One region of the Paenibacillus sp. FSL H7-0943 genome, then DNA from elsewhere that is predicted to be linked to it. Evidence: predicted binding sites of a transcription regulator. Region 1 holds the regulator's gene; each other region holds the start of a gene.
What was found. Region 1 encodes LexA, which represses DNA repair genes until DNA is damaged. Its sites were predicted from a motif close to CGAACATATGTTCG; they were not measured.
Positions count from the first base shown of each region.

Region 2: NSQ55_RS22680 (YolD-like family protein) is a predicted target of LexA. The motif match lies at 1,898-1,911, and genes of this name have one in related genera.
Region 3: recA (recombinase RecA) is a predicted target of LexA. The motif match lies at 2,135-2,148, and genes of this name have one in related genera.
Region 4: NSQ55_RS22720 (ImmA/IrrE family metallo-endopeptidase) is a predicted target of LexA. The motif match lies at 1,919-1,932, and genes of this name have one in related genera.

Region 1 covers NZ_CP150148.1:3,864,617-3,868,830, forward strand. Annotated here, with positions in the region: gene NSQ55_RS16890 (hypothetical protein) at 1-401, opposite strand, end outside; gene NSQ55_RS16895 (DUF896 domain-containing protein) at 451-660, opposite strand; gene NSQ55_RS16900 (LysM peptidoglycan-binding domain-containing protein) at 770-1,183, opposite strand; gene lexA (transcriptional repressor LexA) at 1,435-2,061, shown strand; gene NSQ55_RS16910 (L,D-transpeptidase) at 2,241-2,579, shown strand; gene NSQ55_RS16915 (hypothetical protein) at 2,730-3,110, shown strand; gene NSQ55_RS16920 (hypothetical protein) at 3,333-3,911, shown strand; gene NSQ55_RS16925 (MBL fold metallo-hydrolase) at 4,017-4,214, opposite strand, start outside.
Region 2 covers NZ_CP150148.1:5,172,217-5,176,430, reverse strand. Annotated here, with positions in the region: gene NSQ55_RS22695 (glycosyl hydrolase) at 1-497, shown strand, start outside; gene NSQ55_RS22690 (PH domain-containing protein) at 570-1,058, opposite strand; gene NSQ55_RS22685 (hypothetical protein) at 1,176-1,736, shown strand; gene NSQ55_RS22680 (YolD-like family protein) at 1,951-2,286, shown strand; gene NSQ55_RS22675 (hypothetical protein) at 2,283-2,447, opposite strand; gene NSQ55_RS22670 (M15 family metallopeptidase) at 2,565-3,251, shown strand; gene NSQ55_RS22665 (WGxxGxxG-CTERM domain-containing protein) at 3,327-3,803, shown strand; tRNA gene NSQ55_RS22660 (tRNA-Leu) at 3,963-4,048, shown strand.
Region 3 covers NZ_CP150148.1:4,156,171-4,160,384, reverse strand. Annotated here, with positions in the region: gene pgsA (CDP-diacylglycerol--glycerol-3-phosphate 3-phosphatidyltransferase) at 1-522, shown strand, start outside; gene NSQ55_RS18110 (competence/damage-inducible protein A) at 631-1,917, shown strand; gene recA (recombinase RecA) at 2,218-3,282, shown strand; gene NSQ55_RS18100 (RecX family transcriptional regulator) at 3,393-4,118, shown strand.
Region 4 covers NZ_CP150148.1:5,176,909-5,181,122, reverse strand. Annotated here, with positions in the region: partial or broken gene NSQ55_RS22735 (phosphomethylpyrimidine synthase ThiC) at 155-292, opposite strand; gene NSQ55_RS22730 (DUF3139 domain-containing protein) at 389-724, opposite strand; gene NSQ55_RS22725 (hypothetical protein) at 1,090-1,251, opposite strand; gene NSQ55_RS22720 (ImmA/IrrE family metallo-endopeptidase) at 1,318-1,869, opposite strand; gene NSQ55_RS22715 (YjfB family protein) at 2,033-2,209, opposite strand; gene NSQ55_RS22710 (hypothetical protein) at 2,359-2,508, shown strand; gene NSQ55_RS22705 (NucA/NucB deoxyribonuclease domain-containing protein) at 2,590-3,027, opposite strand; gene NSQ55_RS22700 (cytidine deaminase) at 3,128-3,544, shown strand; gene NSQ55_RS22695 (glycosyl hydrolase) at 3,714-4,214, shown strand, end outside.

The DNA of each region.
Region 1 (4,214 bases):
TGCTTAATGACTACAGCTCCACGCGAAAGGGCGATTTTCTCAATATCTGCAGCTGGAAGTCCGCGTTCGCGATTGAATTTAATAGTGGACAGTCTTGCTTTTTCCACCTTCAAGTACGGACGACGGAAGAACAATAGCGCTGCCAGCAAATAGTACAGTACTACTCCCAGCCAATTAGCCAGCATGCCATTGCCTTTGGCCTGATCAATAGAACCAACTACCCAAAACATAGTGCCAAGTATCACTAACACTACCGGAAATGCAATGTTGCGACCTTTAAAGACTTCGGCATTCTGGGTAGGAGATTTAGAGGCATAAATCGTATCCTTGCCTTGTTTCTTTCTTTGCTTGTTGATTTGCTGTGTGTTGCGTTGAACCATTCTTTCCCAAGAACGGGCCATGTGCGTTCCCCCTAGTCATCCTGAAATATCTATGAAAAGGAACAGCGAGCTAATGTTTAAGCCCCTTGTTACCTTGTTCATGCTCATCGTTATCTACTACTTCAATAGTATTTAATTGTGCTCGGAAGTTATTGCGGATATTCCCCAGGTAAATTTCACGAAGCTTGGCGCGTTCCGCCACTTCCTCTTGATTAAGGCCTACGCTCTTCTGTTTGCGTGCCAATTCGTTAATTCGCGCGACCAACTCATCAATATTCAATACTTTCCCTCCCCCTATAAATTAATTCTAACTCTGCCATGAGAAAAAGAGCTTGTCAAGGTCTACTCCCTGCAAGCTCTACTGGTCATTCTATTATGTTCTCAGAAAATTAATAAATAGGTAAAGTAAGTATGTCTCCAGCGTTAATTTGACTACTCTTAATCCCACTTGAACGTTTAATTCCTTCTATATAAACAACTGTCTTCATATCAGCTGGTTTATTCTTAAGAGCAATACTCCATAGTGTATCTCCACGTTCAACCACAATCCGCTTCTCTTCCTTCATTATAGTCGTCGATCCTGCAAACACATTTCCCACTACTGTTAGGCCAGATAATACTAGCACGAAAATCAATATTAACTTAATAAAGAAATCTTGACGGAACAACGAAATCATCCCTCCAAGCAAACGTTCCGTTATCTCTTTCACCTTAGCGGAATTACGGGCAACGTCATTATGTCCTATAGATTCAACCACAGGGGCCTTGTCGTAGATGCTGCGGTATGTACTGTATTTTAGCATAATCATCATCCTCCAAACACTTGTTCTTACTTTCGAATTTATAATAACACGAACATGTGTTTTGTTCAATACTATTTCAGAACAATTGTTCTCTTTTTTTCGAGAGACTCAAGCGGTTCATTTTATTATCATTTGTCTACCATTTTTTAACTCTAGCAGATTAATATTTATAATAGTTAGAACTTATGTTTGTGCGAACGGTAGTTCTATGTTATAATTTTCCCAAACATTACTATATGGGGTTGATTCCAATGTCAAAGATTTCAAGTCGCCAGCTGGCGATCCTGGAATTTATACGAAGCGAAGTCCGCAGCAAGGGTTATCCACCTTCCGTCCGGGAAATTGGAGAAGCTGTTGGCCTTGCTTCCAGCTCCACAGTTCACGGTCATTTGGACCGGCTTGAGAAGAAGGGACTTATTCGTCGAGATCCAACGAAGCCACGTGCAATAGAATTACTAGGCCAAGAGGATTCAGAGAATGTTCACCAATTCGCGCAGACCATCTCACGGATTCCTGTCGTAGGTAAAGTTACCGCCGGGGTACCTATCACTGCTACAGAGAATATCGAAGACTACTTCCCACTTCCTACTCACTATGTAGGTGACAACAAAGTATTTATGCTGTCTGTCATGGGTGATAGTATGGTTGACGCAGGCATTATGAATGGTGACTATGTGATTGTTCGCCAACAACAAACAGCGGACAACGGAGATATCGTTGTAGCCATGACCGAAGAAGATGAAGCAACCGTTAAGACCTTTTACAAGGAACGTGATCATATACGGCTTCAGCCGGAGAATCCAGCTTATGAGCCGCTTCGCCTTAATCGCGTAACTATTCTCGGAAGAGTCATCGGATTGTTTCGAGATATCCACTAAGTATGCACTTCTAACATAAAAGGCTGGTCCGCATATGCGGACCAGCCTTTTTTCTACGTTTTTTTTGCTTTTCCAACCACAAACGAACATTTGTTCTCATTGGCTAAAATGGCCATTTTCTATGAATAACCCTTTAGGCGTTCTGCTCATATCCTAATTAGAAAGGAGTGTTGCGTATAATGCCCAACTACCGAATTATTGTAGATCTGACCCAACGAATGTTATATCTTCTGGACAATGATATTGTGATTAGAGGTTTCCCTGTCGGCATCGGTAAGATGTTAACCCAATCCCCGGTGGGAGAATTCACTATTATTAACAAACAACCCGACCCAGGGGGTCCCTTCGGTGTTTTTTGGATGGGACTGTCTAAACCACACTACGGAATTCATGGAAACAATGACCCTTCCTCCATTGGGAAAGAGGTGTCCCACGGCTGCATCCGGATGTACAACGAGGATGTGTTAGCACTCGCTGCTATTGTCCCTATAGGCACACGAGTAACGATAAGAAATTAAATTCGAATGGAGGCTCGGCAACCCCCAAATCACATTAAAAAATGGGGGTCATTACATAAGTAAGTATTTTTTCATTAGCATACTAGGAGTTTGATGATTATATGTCGAATATTGTTAACAGGATTGCAAATTGAAAAGGATGTGTTTAGTTTGAATAATTCAAAAATTAGAACCCTCGTCGATTTTAAAGTCGATGCACTGGGTAAGCTGTCCGGTTTACTTTTAAATGATGAACAAGCTAGTGGAAAAAAAGTGAATTTGCTCACCTCTTTTGGCAGCATTCAGGGAATCGTCTCTCCAACCATCTCCAACAAAGAGGATGTATTTGATTTAAAATCGTTGATGGATGATGTAATTGTGGACGAATACATATCTTATTTGGGAGCAGAACACCCTGATAAAAATTTCAGCTATAACTTTGTTGTCCTCAATGACGTTACTGTAAGACCTTATGCAAGTTATGGAACTCCGATCGAATACAAACAGCTGATTGTTTATACTGATCATATCACTGCCTTCAATTTTCTATAGGTTTACATAATCACCTTAAAAAGCACCCTTGCAGCAACCCCCAATTTTGCATCATTTGCAGAATCGGAAGGTTTCTCTGGGTGCTTTTTTTGGGTTAATCGTGAAGCCGATCCTATAATTCCACGAATTCCCCTTTTAAAAGATACTAGTGGGGATCATTCAGGCATATCTTTCAATAAGCAACAATTTGAGTCTAATGAGATAACTAGGAGGTGTGATTATATGCTGATTATCCTGATGTACTTATTTGCTATTTTAGGAGTTGTTTTAATTCTAAGTGCCGCCATTATAAAATTGAAAACGCTATCTGCTTCATCTGAAATTTCTAAGCTAGTTAATGCGACCTCATCTTTTAACATCAGCTTCACCAAAACATTCATTCCCCCCAATCAATCTCACTTGATCGCACTTAACGAGCCTAATAAAAAATTAGCAATTGGCACCAAAAATCCGAAGAGTAACAAAAAAGCAGTAGCAAAGCTATACTCATTTGATAATGTAATGGGATCCGAGATTGTGGTTAACGCACTTACCCTTTCAAAAGTATCCAAAAGACATCAAAACAGCAAAACTACTGCAACAAGTGCAGATATTAACTTCCTTAAGGAAGCTGATGAAGAAGCTAATGTGATTGAAGAGCTTACGCTTAAAATATATATGAACAGCAAAGAAACGCCTGTGTATTGTATCTCCTTCTTGCCGGGTTTATTGCCTATTCAACAATCCGACAACCAGTACAAGGAAGCTTACTCCCAAGTACAACAATTACATGCACTGTTCAGGTCAATCGTATCTGAATAATTAAGTTGTTTTTTGCGCAATAAGATGTGTGAATTATTTTTCGCAAAAGCCTTTGATGTAGACACCATATCGCCATACCCTCATTTGTTTTCGACATAGAAAAATCTAAAATTGCACACTAAACCCATCAAACTGGTGAATGCCCGTACCATGTGCTACTACCTTTTGCTCACGTAACTCACGAACCGCTTTTTTGACCTCTTGTAAAATAGATGGATCTAAACCCAGTGTATTATGAGAACCGAATACTTGGGTAACTCCTGGAATTTCCGTAATCTTTTCTAAGGATGCCACTAAATCAAC
Region 2 (4,214 bases), 1.3 Mb from region 1:
AAATGGTATTCACACGAGAGGAGTATGCTGCTGAGGCCGCCGCTTTCGCTGCTATCGGGGATAGTGTGCTGGAGAGTGGACTCTGTGGCCAATATTACAATAACATGACGCTTAGCGGCACGCCTGCACTGTTGCGTACGGATGCCAATATTAACTTTTCATGGAGACAAGGTTCGCCTGATCCTGCCATTCGTGTAGATGCGTTCTCTGTGCGGTGGAGTGGGAAGCTGACGGCTGCTTTTAGCGAGGTGTATACCATTTATTCCTACTCTGATGATGGGATACGGGTATGGATTGATGGCGGGCTAGTCATTGATAGTTGGGTGAATCAGAGCGGCCAGGAACGAAAAGGGAGCATAAACCTGATTGCAGGTAAGCCGTATGAAATAAAGGTGGAGTATTATGAGAATGCGGGCGACGCCCGGGTTGTTTTGCAGTGGGAGAGTCCGAGCCAGATCAAGGGGGTTATCCCAGCGGGGGCATTTTATCTTCCATAAAAAGAGTACTTCAAGTGTGCAAGCGCAAGCAAAAAGCCCCGGTTTTCCGGGGCCTTTTTACGTATGAACGTCTTAAATTTGCTCGCGGTAGCTAATGTTGTTGGCGATCTTCTCGTCACGAACGGCTTTGCGCAGAACATCTTTGACGGTTTGGGCATCATGGATTTTTCGAAAAAGAAGCTGAGGCGCTGAGGCATCATCAGAAAATACAGTTAATGATCCAATGCCAAGCATCCGGTCCATGATAGACTGTTTTACGGATAAATCGCGTACGCGCAGCAATTCGATTTCTTCAACATTTTTACCGATAAGTCCGGTCTTTACCATAATACGCTGACTTGTAATGGTATATGAAGTTGTGTTAAGTCCTACGATTCCTTTGAGTCGATCCGAGATGCCGGCAGGTTTGCCTTTCCAGAGCACGACTTCTTGAATGACATGATTATCTACTGCTGGTCGATGAGCGGTTACTGGAGCGGTACCGTCAAGGCTGGTTCCACATTCTCCACAAAATTTAGCGCCCTGCTTGTATTCCGCTCCACAGGTGGTGCAATAAGGCATAAATACTCTCCTTTCCTGATCACAATTAAAATAATTATAACATAACAGTCATTTTACATATATTTCATTTGCGCTTTACACAAACCGACATTATCCTGTTAAGTGGAGGGATAAATAATGAAAAAAGCTTTACTAATAGGAATGCTGATGATGACTGTCATCCTTAGCGCCTGCAGCAATAATTCAACTTCATCGGCACCTGCCACGGAGGAAGAAGTGCAGGAGACCGTGCAAAACTTCTACAATGAAATGTCTAAACTTGAAGAGTCAGGAAAAACTTCTTTAGCGGAGTTCAACGAAGCCATTGCGGGTTATTCAGCAGGAGAACTCACGGACAAGCAGTTGGAGAAGAAAATTAAGCAATTCCAGAGTACCGCAACTGATTTATCGAATCAAGCCGAGAAAGTAAAAATTTCCTCCAGCTTGCCTGAAGACATTCGTAAGTTGCTCGAAGAGTCTAAAGTTGCCTTTGAAAGTGCTTATTCTTTAAAAGAAGAGGCCTCTCAAGGCGCTGATTCCGCAAACGTTACGGCTGAGCAATTTAATGAATTGAATCAGAACGCTGATGTAGCGATGTTATTCGGTATTTCCAAGCTTAACGAGGCAAGAGAAGCAACAGGGCTTATAGACTCCGAAGGTCAGGCTACCTCAGAGTCTGGGGACGTTGTTCAAGAATAAATCAAATCAGGCGCTGCGCAGTTTATCTGTCAGCGTCTTTTTGCTGCGAATTTTAGCTTGGATAGATATACATTAATATACATCTTTTGAATAAAGAGTGACCCTTAAAAAGGTATCTTTTTCCTGATTATTGATTAATATGCGAAGATGCGGATATAATACAAACATACGTTCGTGTTCAGAGGAATAGATATATAATTAAGGAGGGGTTACCATGGGCAAAAAGCTGGAGAAAAACGGGCTGTGGGAAAGCAGCCGCATGATGCTGCCGGAGCATAAGATACGAATTATAAGAGATGAACGGGAAACGCTGCGCCGCATCAAGCCTATTCTGGATGAGCAGAAGCTGGAGGAGATTGAATGTACACTGGCTTTGTCGTTGCGGAGTCATGTACGAGTGACAGTTGTTCTTTTTGACCCTTTTGAAAATACGATGGTAAGTGGTTTTGTGACTTCCATTCACACCCACTCGCGTGAGTTTAAGCTGCAGTGGGCGGAGGAATGGAAGTGGATCGATGTGGATGATATTGTCGAGGTCTACATCGTTTAATGCTGAGAACCGTTGCCTTCGCTTTTTTCATAAGCGATTAAGGTAACGGTAGGATTACCAGTCAGATGTGCAATGGAAGCTTCAGCATTCCGAATAATTTCCAGTGCTTCTTCCTGTTCACTAAGGGCTGCAACTTTATAGCTATCGCTATGAATATCCATATGTCTCCCACCTTTCGTTAAATATTTTGTCCTTTTTTGTGGAAATCATCCTAAAGGGGACAGGGGTACAGGCAAATAGGGCAGCGGCATCATTGAATATACCAAAGGGGTGATTCTATGCTGACTTTGGAGCAATTGAGGGAAAAATCCGCGGCGCGTCTGGTCGGGCTTCATCCTGTCTTGGCGGCAGGTGCGAATGTTTTGATTCAGCAAAGCCATGCGAGAGGAGTCCCTATCGTTATTACTCAGGGTCTACGGACCATTGCTGAGCAAAATGCTTTGTATGCGCAGGGTAGAAGCAAACCAGGACCGATAGTTACCAACGCTAAAGGCGGTACCAGCTATCATAATTATGGTCTTGCGTATGATTTTGCGCTTTTGCTGCCGAATGGCACTAGCCTTTCTTGGGATATCAATCGTGATGGTGATAAGGATAAGACAGCGGATTGGCAAGAGGTTGTACAGGAGGCTAAGCGGCTTGGTTTAGAATGGGGCGGGGACTGGACCTCTTTTAAAGATTATTCACATCTGCAAATGACTTTCGGTTTAACTATAGATCAACTTCGGGCAGGTAAACGTCCAACGACGGACCAAGCCAAAGAGGCTTTAAAAAAGATTACCGGAGGGGATGATCAGGTGAACAAAGACGTTACAGTGACCATTAACCTAAACGGCCGCAAGCTTACCGATGGCGTTCTCGATACCGGAACAACCTATGTACCCATACGTGCGCTGGCTGAGGCGCTTGGAGCAAAGGTTACTTATGATGCTGTGACTAAGACAGTTAATGTAGTAAAAGAGTAAAACCACCATGCATAGACAGTGCCGTCCAAGGGGAAATTATCAGTGATAACTAACCTTAAAGGGAGGCATAACACTGTGAACAAGCTGATAACAAGCCTTGCATGCGGTACTGTATTATCAATGAGTCTAATGGGAGCTAGCTATGCATCAAATGCCGTGGGATCAGCAGCATTGGGCGGTATCCCAGCCGCGAATACCGGGATGGATGGGACTGCGGAACACACTCGGATGATGAATACGGAAGGCAATTTAATGAACGGCACCACGGGAACAATGAATCAGCATGAGAGCATTATGAAAGATAAGATCCGCATCGATGATAATTACAGACCTAACAACTACAACACCAATAACTATAATGACACCCGGAACAACTACAGAACCAACAGCACTGTCAACCCGGCAACCAATACCACACAGACCGGCAAATACCGTGCAACTAGTACAACAACGAATGCTGCAACTAACAAAGGATCTAACTGGGGCTGGCTCGGTCTGCTTGGACTTTTGGGTCTTGCCGGAATGAGAAGCAGAAGTGACGAGCGTAGATAATCCGCGTTTATAATAACCCGTATCGGTTCTGGCTGAACGGGTTATTTTTATTGTGAATAATTTTTTTTCGAAAAAGGATTGCGCGTTATCGATATTCATGATATTATATTTCTTGTCGCGTTATATGTGAACAACGTATGAAGCTTCAACACATAATATGCCGGGGTGGCGGAACAGGCAGACGCACAGGACTTAAAATCCTGCGGTACGTGAGTACCGTACGGGTTCGACCCCCGTCCTCGGCATCACAGTGAAAACCTTGAGAAATCAAGGTTTTTTTTGTTTTTCTTGAGTAAAACTTCCGTCAAAAACTAAAGGTTCTGTGTGTCTTGGAATCACATCCGAGCTCACAGAATCAGGTTGATAACACTCCTTTTCAGTGCTTGTCTAATCACAAGCTCTGGAGGGAGT
Region 3 (4,214 bases), 290 kb from region 1:
CTGGTGGATTTCAGTTTTTATCCAGAACCGATACATTGGGGCTCGTTTCAGCTATCTGTTAATCATTTGGTAGCAGCTGTAATCTTTTTGCTTGCGGCCAGCACGGATGGAATAGACGGCTACATTGCTAGGAAATATAATATGGTCACCAATCTCGGTAAACTCCTTGATCCACTTGCGGACAAACTGCTGGTATCTGCAGTTCTGATTTCACTTGTGGAGCTGGGCAGATGCGATTCATGGATTGCTATTGTAATCATCAGTCGTGAGTTTGCAGTCACCGGACTTCGCCAGATTGCATTGCTAGAGGGAAAAGTGGTTGCCGCCAGCAAATGGGGCAAGATAAAGACGGTTGTACAAATTGTTGCGATCTCACTGCTGTTGTTGAATAATTTCCCATTTCAATTTGTCAGTATTCCTGTAGACGATATTGCTATTTGGGCCGCAGCGCTTATCACTATTTATTCTGGAATTGATTATTTTGTGAAGAATAAGGATCTGCTACAGCTGCATAATGCGTAAGCATGTAAGCTGGATATACAAGGAAAGGTAATAGGTGAAGCACCTATTACCTTTTTTGAAATCCAAAAGCAGTGTACCTACATTATAACGAGGAGGCGAAAGCCAGGTATGAAAGCGGAGATTATTGCAGTAGGGACAGAGCTTTTGCTCGGTCAAATCGTGAATAGTAATGCCCAGTTTTTGTCTATCGAGCTAGCTGCCATCGGGATCGATGTATACTTTCAAACCGTTGTCGGTGATAACAGCAGCCGCCTACAGCAAGCCATCGAGATCGCTCAGAGTCGGGCTGACGTTATTATCTTTACGGGCGGAATTGGCCCCACTGAGGATGATCTGACTAAAGACGCACTGGCTGCATCGCTAGGTAGAACGCTCCATATTGATCGTTTGGCGATGGATCATGTACAACGTTTCTTTGATGATCGTAAGATCGTTATGACCGAAAATAACCGCAAACAGGCACTTATAATTGAAGGAACTACACCGTTGCCGAATGAAATCGGTCTTGCGGTTGGGATTGCTTTTGAGCATGAGAAGAAATATTATATTGTGCTTCCAGGTCCACCTCGTGAGATGAAACCGATGTTCGTTGATAAAGCAGTACCGTGGCTACAGCAGCACGCCTTGACGAACGAAACACCGCTTTATTCAAAAATGCTCAAATTTGCCGGCATCGGAGAATCACTGCTGGAGGACAAGCTCATCGAACTGATTCGCAGTCAGACTGATCCAACGATTGCTCCGTATGCCAAAGAGGGAGAGGTAACTGTTCGTATTTCGACAAAGGCCCCTTCTGAGCATGAAGCTACAAAAAAGCTGGAGATACTGGAACAACAAATCAAGGAGATTTTGCCGGAACATTTGTATGCGAACATTGATGTGCCGCTGGAGCAATTGATTGTGGATTGGATGGCGGATGCCGGCCTGACCTTAAGTGCGGCAGAGAGCTGCACCGGAGGTTTGCTGATGGAGAGCATAACAAATATTCCAGGCAGTGCATCGATGTTTGCCGGCGGAATCGTCTGCTATTCGAATGACCTAAAGAAAAAGCTACTGAATGTGCCAAGTGCTTATTTGGAGGGACCCAATGCTCCTGGAGCCGTAAGTCGAGAAGTTGCCGAGGTGTTGGCTGACCAAGTGAGAATGATTGCAGACAGCGATTTCGGCTTATCTGTTACGGGTGTGGCTGGACCGGGTTATTCTGAGCGCAAGCCTGTTGGACTTGTATTTATCGGCTTGGCTGAACGGGGACGTAAGACAGAGGTCTATGAGCTTAATCTTAAAGGTACACGGGAAAATATCCGGTTGCGTACTGTAAAGGCTCTGCTGTATCGTCTGTGGCGGAGACTTGAGGAACGCAAGGTGGAGACACCTCTTGAGGGTTCAGACTTGTAATGGGAGATTAGCCCAGTTATAATAAACACATACGGAAGAACCGTGGCACTGAGATTTCTTTGCTGCGGTTTTTTGTATATTTGCAGAGATTTTGATCACGATGACTACTCATGATCATAAGTCGTTGATGTCCGGTGAAGTGGGGAATTTAATTAACTTCTATCTCCGGAGGGAGGCTTACAATAAAAGGGATAAATAACGCCCAAGACAAAAAAAACGAATGTATGTTCGAAAAAAAGCTTGGCAAGACCTTAAAAACACGTTATTATATTACTATAAACAGTGAAGGAAGTGGTCTGATTGTCAGATCGTCGTGCAGCGCTTGATATGGCGCTTCGTCAAATAGAAAAACAATTTGGTAAAGGTTCGGTAATGAAACTGGGAGAATCCACGCATATGCAAGTGGAAGTTGTACCTAGCGGATCTTTGGCACTTGATATTGCGTTAGGTATAGGCGGACTTCCAAAGGGACGTATTATTGAAGTATATGGACCGGAATCTTCAGGTAAAACAACAGTTGCTCTTCATGCTATTGCAGAAGTGCAAAGACAAGGCGGACAAGCTGCATTTATCGATGCCGAGCATGCGCTTGATCCGAAATATGCACGTAACTTGGGCGTAAATATCGATGAGTTGCTGCTTTCTCAGCCAGACACGGGTGAACAAGCGCTGGAAATCGCCGAAGCACTCGTTCGTAGTGGAGCCGTTGATATTATTGTCGTTGACTCCGTTGCTGCTTTGGTACCTAAGGCTGAAATTGAAGGCGATATGGGTGATTCCCACGTCGGATTGCAAGCTCGCTTGATGTCTCAAGCACTTCGTAAGCTTTCTGGTGCCATTAGCAAATCCAATACGATCGCTATCTTTATCAACCAGCTTCGTGAGAAGATCGGTGTTATGTTCGGTAACCCTGAGACAACTCCGGGTGGTCGTGCATTGAAATTCTACTCTTCTGTACGTTTAGATGTACGTCGCGTAGAGAGCATCAAGATGGGGAACGATGTGGTTGGTAACCGTACTAAGATCAAGATTGTGAAGAATAAAGTAGCCCCTCCTTTTAAACAGGCTGATGTTGATATTATGTACGGTGAAGGGATTTCCAAAGAGGGAAGTCTTGTAGATATCGGTACTGAAATGGATATCGTGAATAAGAGTGGTGCATGGTATTCCTACGAAGGCGAGCGTCTCGGTCAAGGCCGTGAGAATGCTAAACAGTTTTTGAAGGAACATCAGGATATTGCCCTTATTATTGAGAATAAGATCCGTGAAGCAAGTAATTTATCCACTATTGTTGCTGCGCCGAAGAATGAAGATATTATTGCAGAGCAAGAAGAAGAAGAGAAATTGCTTCTCGAAATCGAATAGTATATTAAGCAATAGGACGCCCTGTGATTGATTGTTGCAGGGTGTCTTTTCTTAACAAGTAACGAAAGTAAGACGATAACCGATCTATTGCTACGAGGTGACAAACAACTATGGTAATACAACTGGATTTTGAAGCAGAAGAACAAGATGAGCAGGTGTTATCTGATTTTCCTGAAGGAGAACTCTTAGAGATCACTAAAGTAGAACGTCAAAAGAAATCTGACCACCGTTATATCATACATTTCGGAGCATATAACATGACTGTGCACGAGGACGTCATGATTAAATATCGAATGATTACTGGTAATTCTTTTATGAAGGCTGATTTGGTGGAAATTGTTGTAGCTGATGAGCGTCAACGAGCTTATGTAGAAGGCCTCCGTTATCTAGAACGTAAACCACGCACCGCTATGGAAATGACTCGCCGTTTACGCCAGAAGGAAATAGGAGAGACTATTATTGCGGAAGTGGTGCAGCGGCTGCAGGAGGAAAGACTTCTTGATGACCCTTTATATGCTAAGCAATGGGCAGAGCAACGAATAGCGAACCAGCGGAAAGGGAAGATGTGGATTCGACAAGAGCTACGTGAGAAAGGGATAGACAAAACCCTTATATCGGAAGCTTTGGAGAATATTACTCCTGAACAAGAGCTGGAGAGTGCACTCGAAACTGGGCGCAAGAAATGGAATCTCATCCGTGGAGAAGCTTCAGATAAGCGAAGAAAGACTGGAGCCTTCCTTATGCGCCGTGGATTTTCGGGCGATATGGTTCGCCAAGTGATCAATACTTTACTTGCGGAAGACAATTATGAAGGTGAAGATGAGGAGTTTTACTAGAATCACTGATTCTCTTGACATTAATGCGTATATCGACTCTCTTGACAATGTCTTTTTATAAATAATAAAATATAACATGAATCGGCATAAAATTAG
Region 4 (4,214 bases), 1.3 Mb from region 1:
CGGACTCCAGTGACGCTATTCCTTAAAAAGGAGGTCTTATATGGTGTTTTTCATGCCAATAAAGGCTATGGGGTCCGCTACACTTTGAAATGGAGGGTTATACCGCGCATAAGATCAACTGTGTCCGATAGCTGCTAAGAACCACGCCAATGTTATCTGTAGTCAGTGGATCTAATGTATAAAAAGGGGCTTCGTTACAAGTTTCAAGTTGCTTATCCATACTCTCTTTAATCAAGTGCATCGGCACATGTCCTGAACCCTCTACCATCACCTGTCTACGCAAACGATGTTTACCTATTTAGAGCAGGGAAGATCAAAAAAACACGGTTGCCCAAGCAGCCAAGTGCTGACTGCTGGACAAACGCGTCTTTTTTATAGGGCAACTCCTTCACGGGAGATTCTCCTCGATATGTTTATATGTATAGCTAGGATCATTACCTTTAACAGGAGCCCTGCTGTATTGAAAGATCCTTCCATTTTCTTTTCGATAAAAGTATCTTGCGTAGGGTTCGTCTGCAAAAATCACCGTGGTACTTACGAGGGGAGCTTTGGCAATCTGGGTGTATACTTTATCAAAATCTTCTTTCTTATAATTTCTCGTCTCTACTAGATAATGAATGACTTCTCTGTTCATATGATTTTGGAAGTAGTGGAAGGCTAAGGATGTTATTCCATAGATTAAAAGGATTAGAACGATGAAGATTAGTTTTGTTTTTTTCTTCATTAATTCCCTCCATATAAATAATTTGTATATAGTATAAGATAATATACTGAGACTGGTATGTCATTCATAGATATATGACGCAGGAGGAAGAGAAAATACTGGAGCTGGAGCAGCAAATTAAGATGCTGGAGGACCAGGCAAGTCCGAGGCTGCCGGGGGTGAAAATCTTATAGTTTTAAAATATGGGGTTTTGTCGGTGTATTTGTTATTCTAATTCTTATTGGTGTGATACAGTTTGTATTTGCATAACAGATTATACAAAAAGGCAGCAAATACTGATAGTAATCCAGGCGTAAGCGAACGAAGAATTGCCGGGACATACTATATTTGCTGCCTTTTAACTTATGAAGAATAATGATTCTCTTTTAGTCCTCTTTGGGTTCTTGCAATAAAATGGAGAAGGTCCCCGTTTCGTGATCCACCTCAATCGTCTCAATGCCCACGAAATCCGGGATTTCGGGGTGTACTGCATCTACATTATAATCCGGATGAGTCAGTAATAATTCAATTACTTTAATGGCTTCCATGTCGTTCCCCCTCACGAGAAATTCCACCATAAATGAATATGCAGAGCACTATTGCAACTAAGCTTATTATCTCCGTGATCCGTTGCGAATATGTGTCAGTCGTTCTTCGTTTCTTCCCATCACGGCCAATAATTGCCCTTGGAACACACGTCTTTGGATCTGATCAATCCGCTGTAAGGCCAGCTCGGCAGGAACTTGAAATTCTGCTGCGAGATAGGAGATGGCATCCTCCCGTTGCTCAGGCAATGTCATGCGGGAGATCATGGAGTAAGGCATCGCCGCATACAAGATAAAACGCTCGGATTCATCCTCCTGTGCCCGCGTGAAATGCTCTGGCATCAAGGTCTGATTATCACTGCCATGGCGAAGGAGGTGACACAGTTCATGAAGAAACTCTAGCCGTTGAAGATTGGCTGGAAGGCGGTTGTCGATAAACAGGCTGTACATCCCTGCAGACGCTTCAATGCTCTTGCTTCTCACATCCAAATAATGAACCCAGATATTAAGCCGCTCTGCAATATACGATATTGAAATTTGTGAGGGCTGATGAAGATTTAATCGCTTGTATAAATCCTCCATCCATTTCTCAAGCACAGTCATTTGATAATATGATTTCATGTTCTCCAACTTATTCACCTCGTTTAAAATCACTAATAAATCACTAATGGGATCGTATGTTCGCATAAATGCGCAAAAGAAAAGCCCGAAGGGCTATGTAGAGTAAAAAAATGCTAAGGATACACAGGAACATTCGTTCTCATGTATCCTTAGCATAAAGCAATTACACACTAATATCAAGTGTTTTTCCCAAATTAGGAGCAACGCTTTTGCCCAGCATTTCCACCATGGTTTGGCTCTGGGTTTCAGCCTGATTCTTGGCAATATTCATGACCTGTATCCCAACATTTTGAGCTAAGGATGCTTGGCTCATTGCCATTGATAATGCAGCTATATCCATATTGCACCTCCTTTGTGTATATCCTGTTTATCGACTGTCCACCTTCAATTCATTAGGTGATTGGCATTTGTTTGCCAATTCGCCCAAACGGCTTATCTCCTTTTTACATATCTTGTGCTGTAGTCATTAATCATTAGGAGGAATTGAAAATGGGAATGGAACATGGTTGTGGTTGTAACGTAGGTCCGGTAGTAAGTCCAGCATCAGTAGGTCCGGTGTGTAGTCCTTGGACTTCAACAGGAGCAATTCTGGTACTTTTCATCTTGCTGGTTATCATCACTAAAGCTTGCTTATTCTAAGTTAGCTGATGTGCAGTGTAGCCCCATCTGGCGAATGCCAGGTGGGGCTATTCTGTTGCCTGGGGCTGGTCAGACAGACCGTTATTTAAACATAAATTCTACCCGCGTTCCGTCTGCATAATCCTCCAGCTGATTGCCAACCCAGCTTCCTGCCCCGCGGTTATCGCTTGGCGTTATGTATTCAATGTCGGCACCAATGCCGCCTTCCTTACACATAGCCATTGGCCATTCATCCCGGTCATACCCCTTTTTAGTGGGAATCCCTTTTAAGGACTCTTTACGGTTCTCTTCAGCCTGCTCTCGGTTAATCGTACATGTGGCGGATTCACCTTTCGCAATGGCATCCTGAATATGTTTGGCGGTCTCAGGATAGCGGTCTGATGGGAAGGTTAGCTGAACAACACTCGAATCGGATGGAGACGAGGGGTCTGTAGGCTCTCCGTTTTGTTCAAACCAGTAACTAGCCAAAGCAAGTAATACAACAATGATGAGACTGGAGATCCATTTTTTTACTTTCAATTCTGCTCCTCCTTTTTTGGCACTTAAAATAGTATATCTTATATCATAATTCAGTGCGATTTAATATAATTAGGTAAAATAAAGGAGGACGGAACTGGATATGGAGTACATAATTACCATTGAGGATCAGACGCTTATTGCGGCTGCCGAAGATATAATTACCAGGCGTTATGAATGGGGACGGCACCATGTGGGTGCAGCGCTTCGTACTAAAACAGGAGAGATTTTTACAGCGGTACATGTGGAAGCCAGCATGGGGAGGATTACAGTCTGTGCAGAAGCGATGGTGATTGGCAAAGCGATATCTGAAGGTTATAAGGAATTTGATACGATTGTTGCGGTAAGGCATTCTGACCCAGACAGCGAGGAAAAAGAGATTAAAGTAGTCTCTCCCTGCGGCATGTGCCGAGAGTTAATTGCGGATTACGGAATAGACTGCAAGATAATTGTATCGGAGGATGACCGATTAGCTAAATATGAAATCACTGAACTATTGCCTTTAAGGTACACAAGATAAGAAATAATGAGGAGCCGCGGAGCTCCTTTTTTTGTTGAGCCGTGAATTTATTCAGCAGTTCCTTATATCGTCCCAACTTATTTTACAACTTCATGTCCATTCGCTGAGTTCATGTCATTATTGTCCCCATACTATAACTTAAAAAGATTTAAAAGGATGGTGAGAATAGATGGAGCAGCGGATTATTCGTCAGATGGTTGATTCAGCATCAAGGTTCGTGGGCGATGTGCAGTGGCAGATGGCTTTTCGCAGATTACAAATGGCTCCGGCGGATTCGGGGCTGTCGTCCTCGGCTCAGCTATTGCTGAATACCCTCTATTACTTGCAGGGAAAGGGTGTGATAAGCGGCCAACATGATTATTTGGAAAGTGCAGACGAGCTCATGGAGAAGCTTAAAAATAGCAGCGGGCAATATGCTGCGCTGCATGGCTACGAGCTGGGCGCAATCAATAATCAGTCACAGGCTCTAATTGACAATCAACGGAATTGGGTCGTCAGCAGTGCGATACGCTGGTCTAGGGCCGGCGGGATCGTAACGATGTGTTATCACGCTGCATTACCGGGGACAGCGCCAACTTGGGGGAATGTAAATACGAGCCTAAACAATGCTGATTTTGATAAATATATAACCCCAGGTACCACCCAGTATAATGCTCTGTTAGCTGATCTG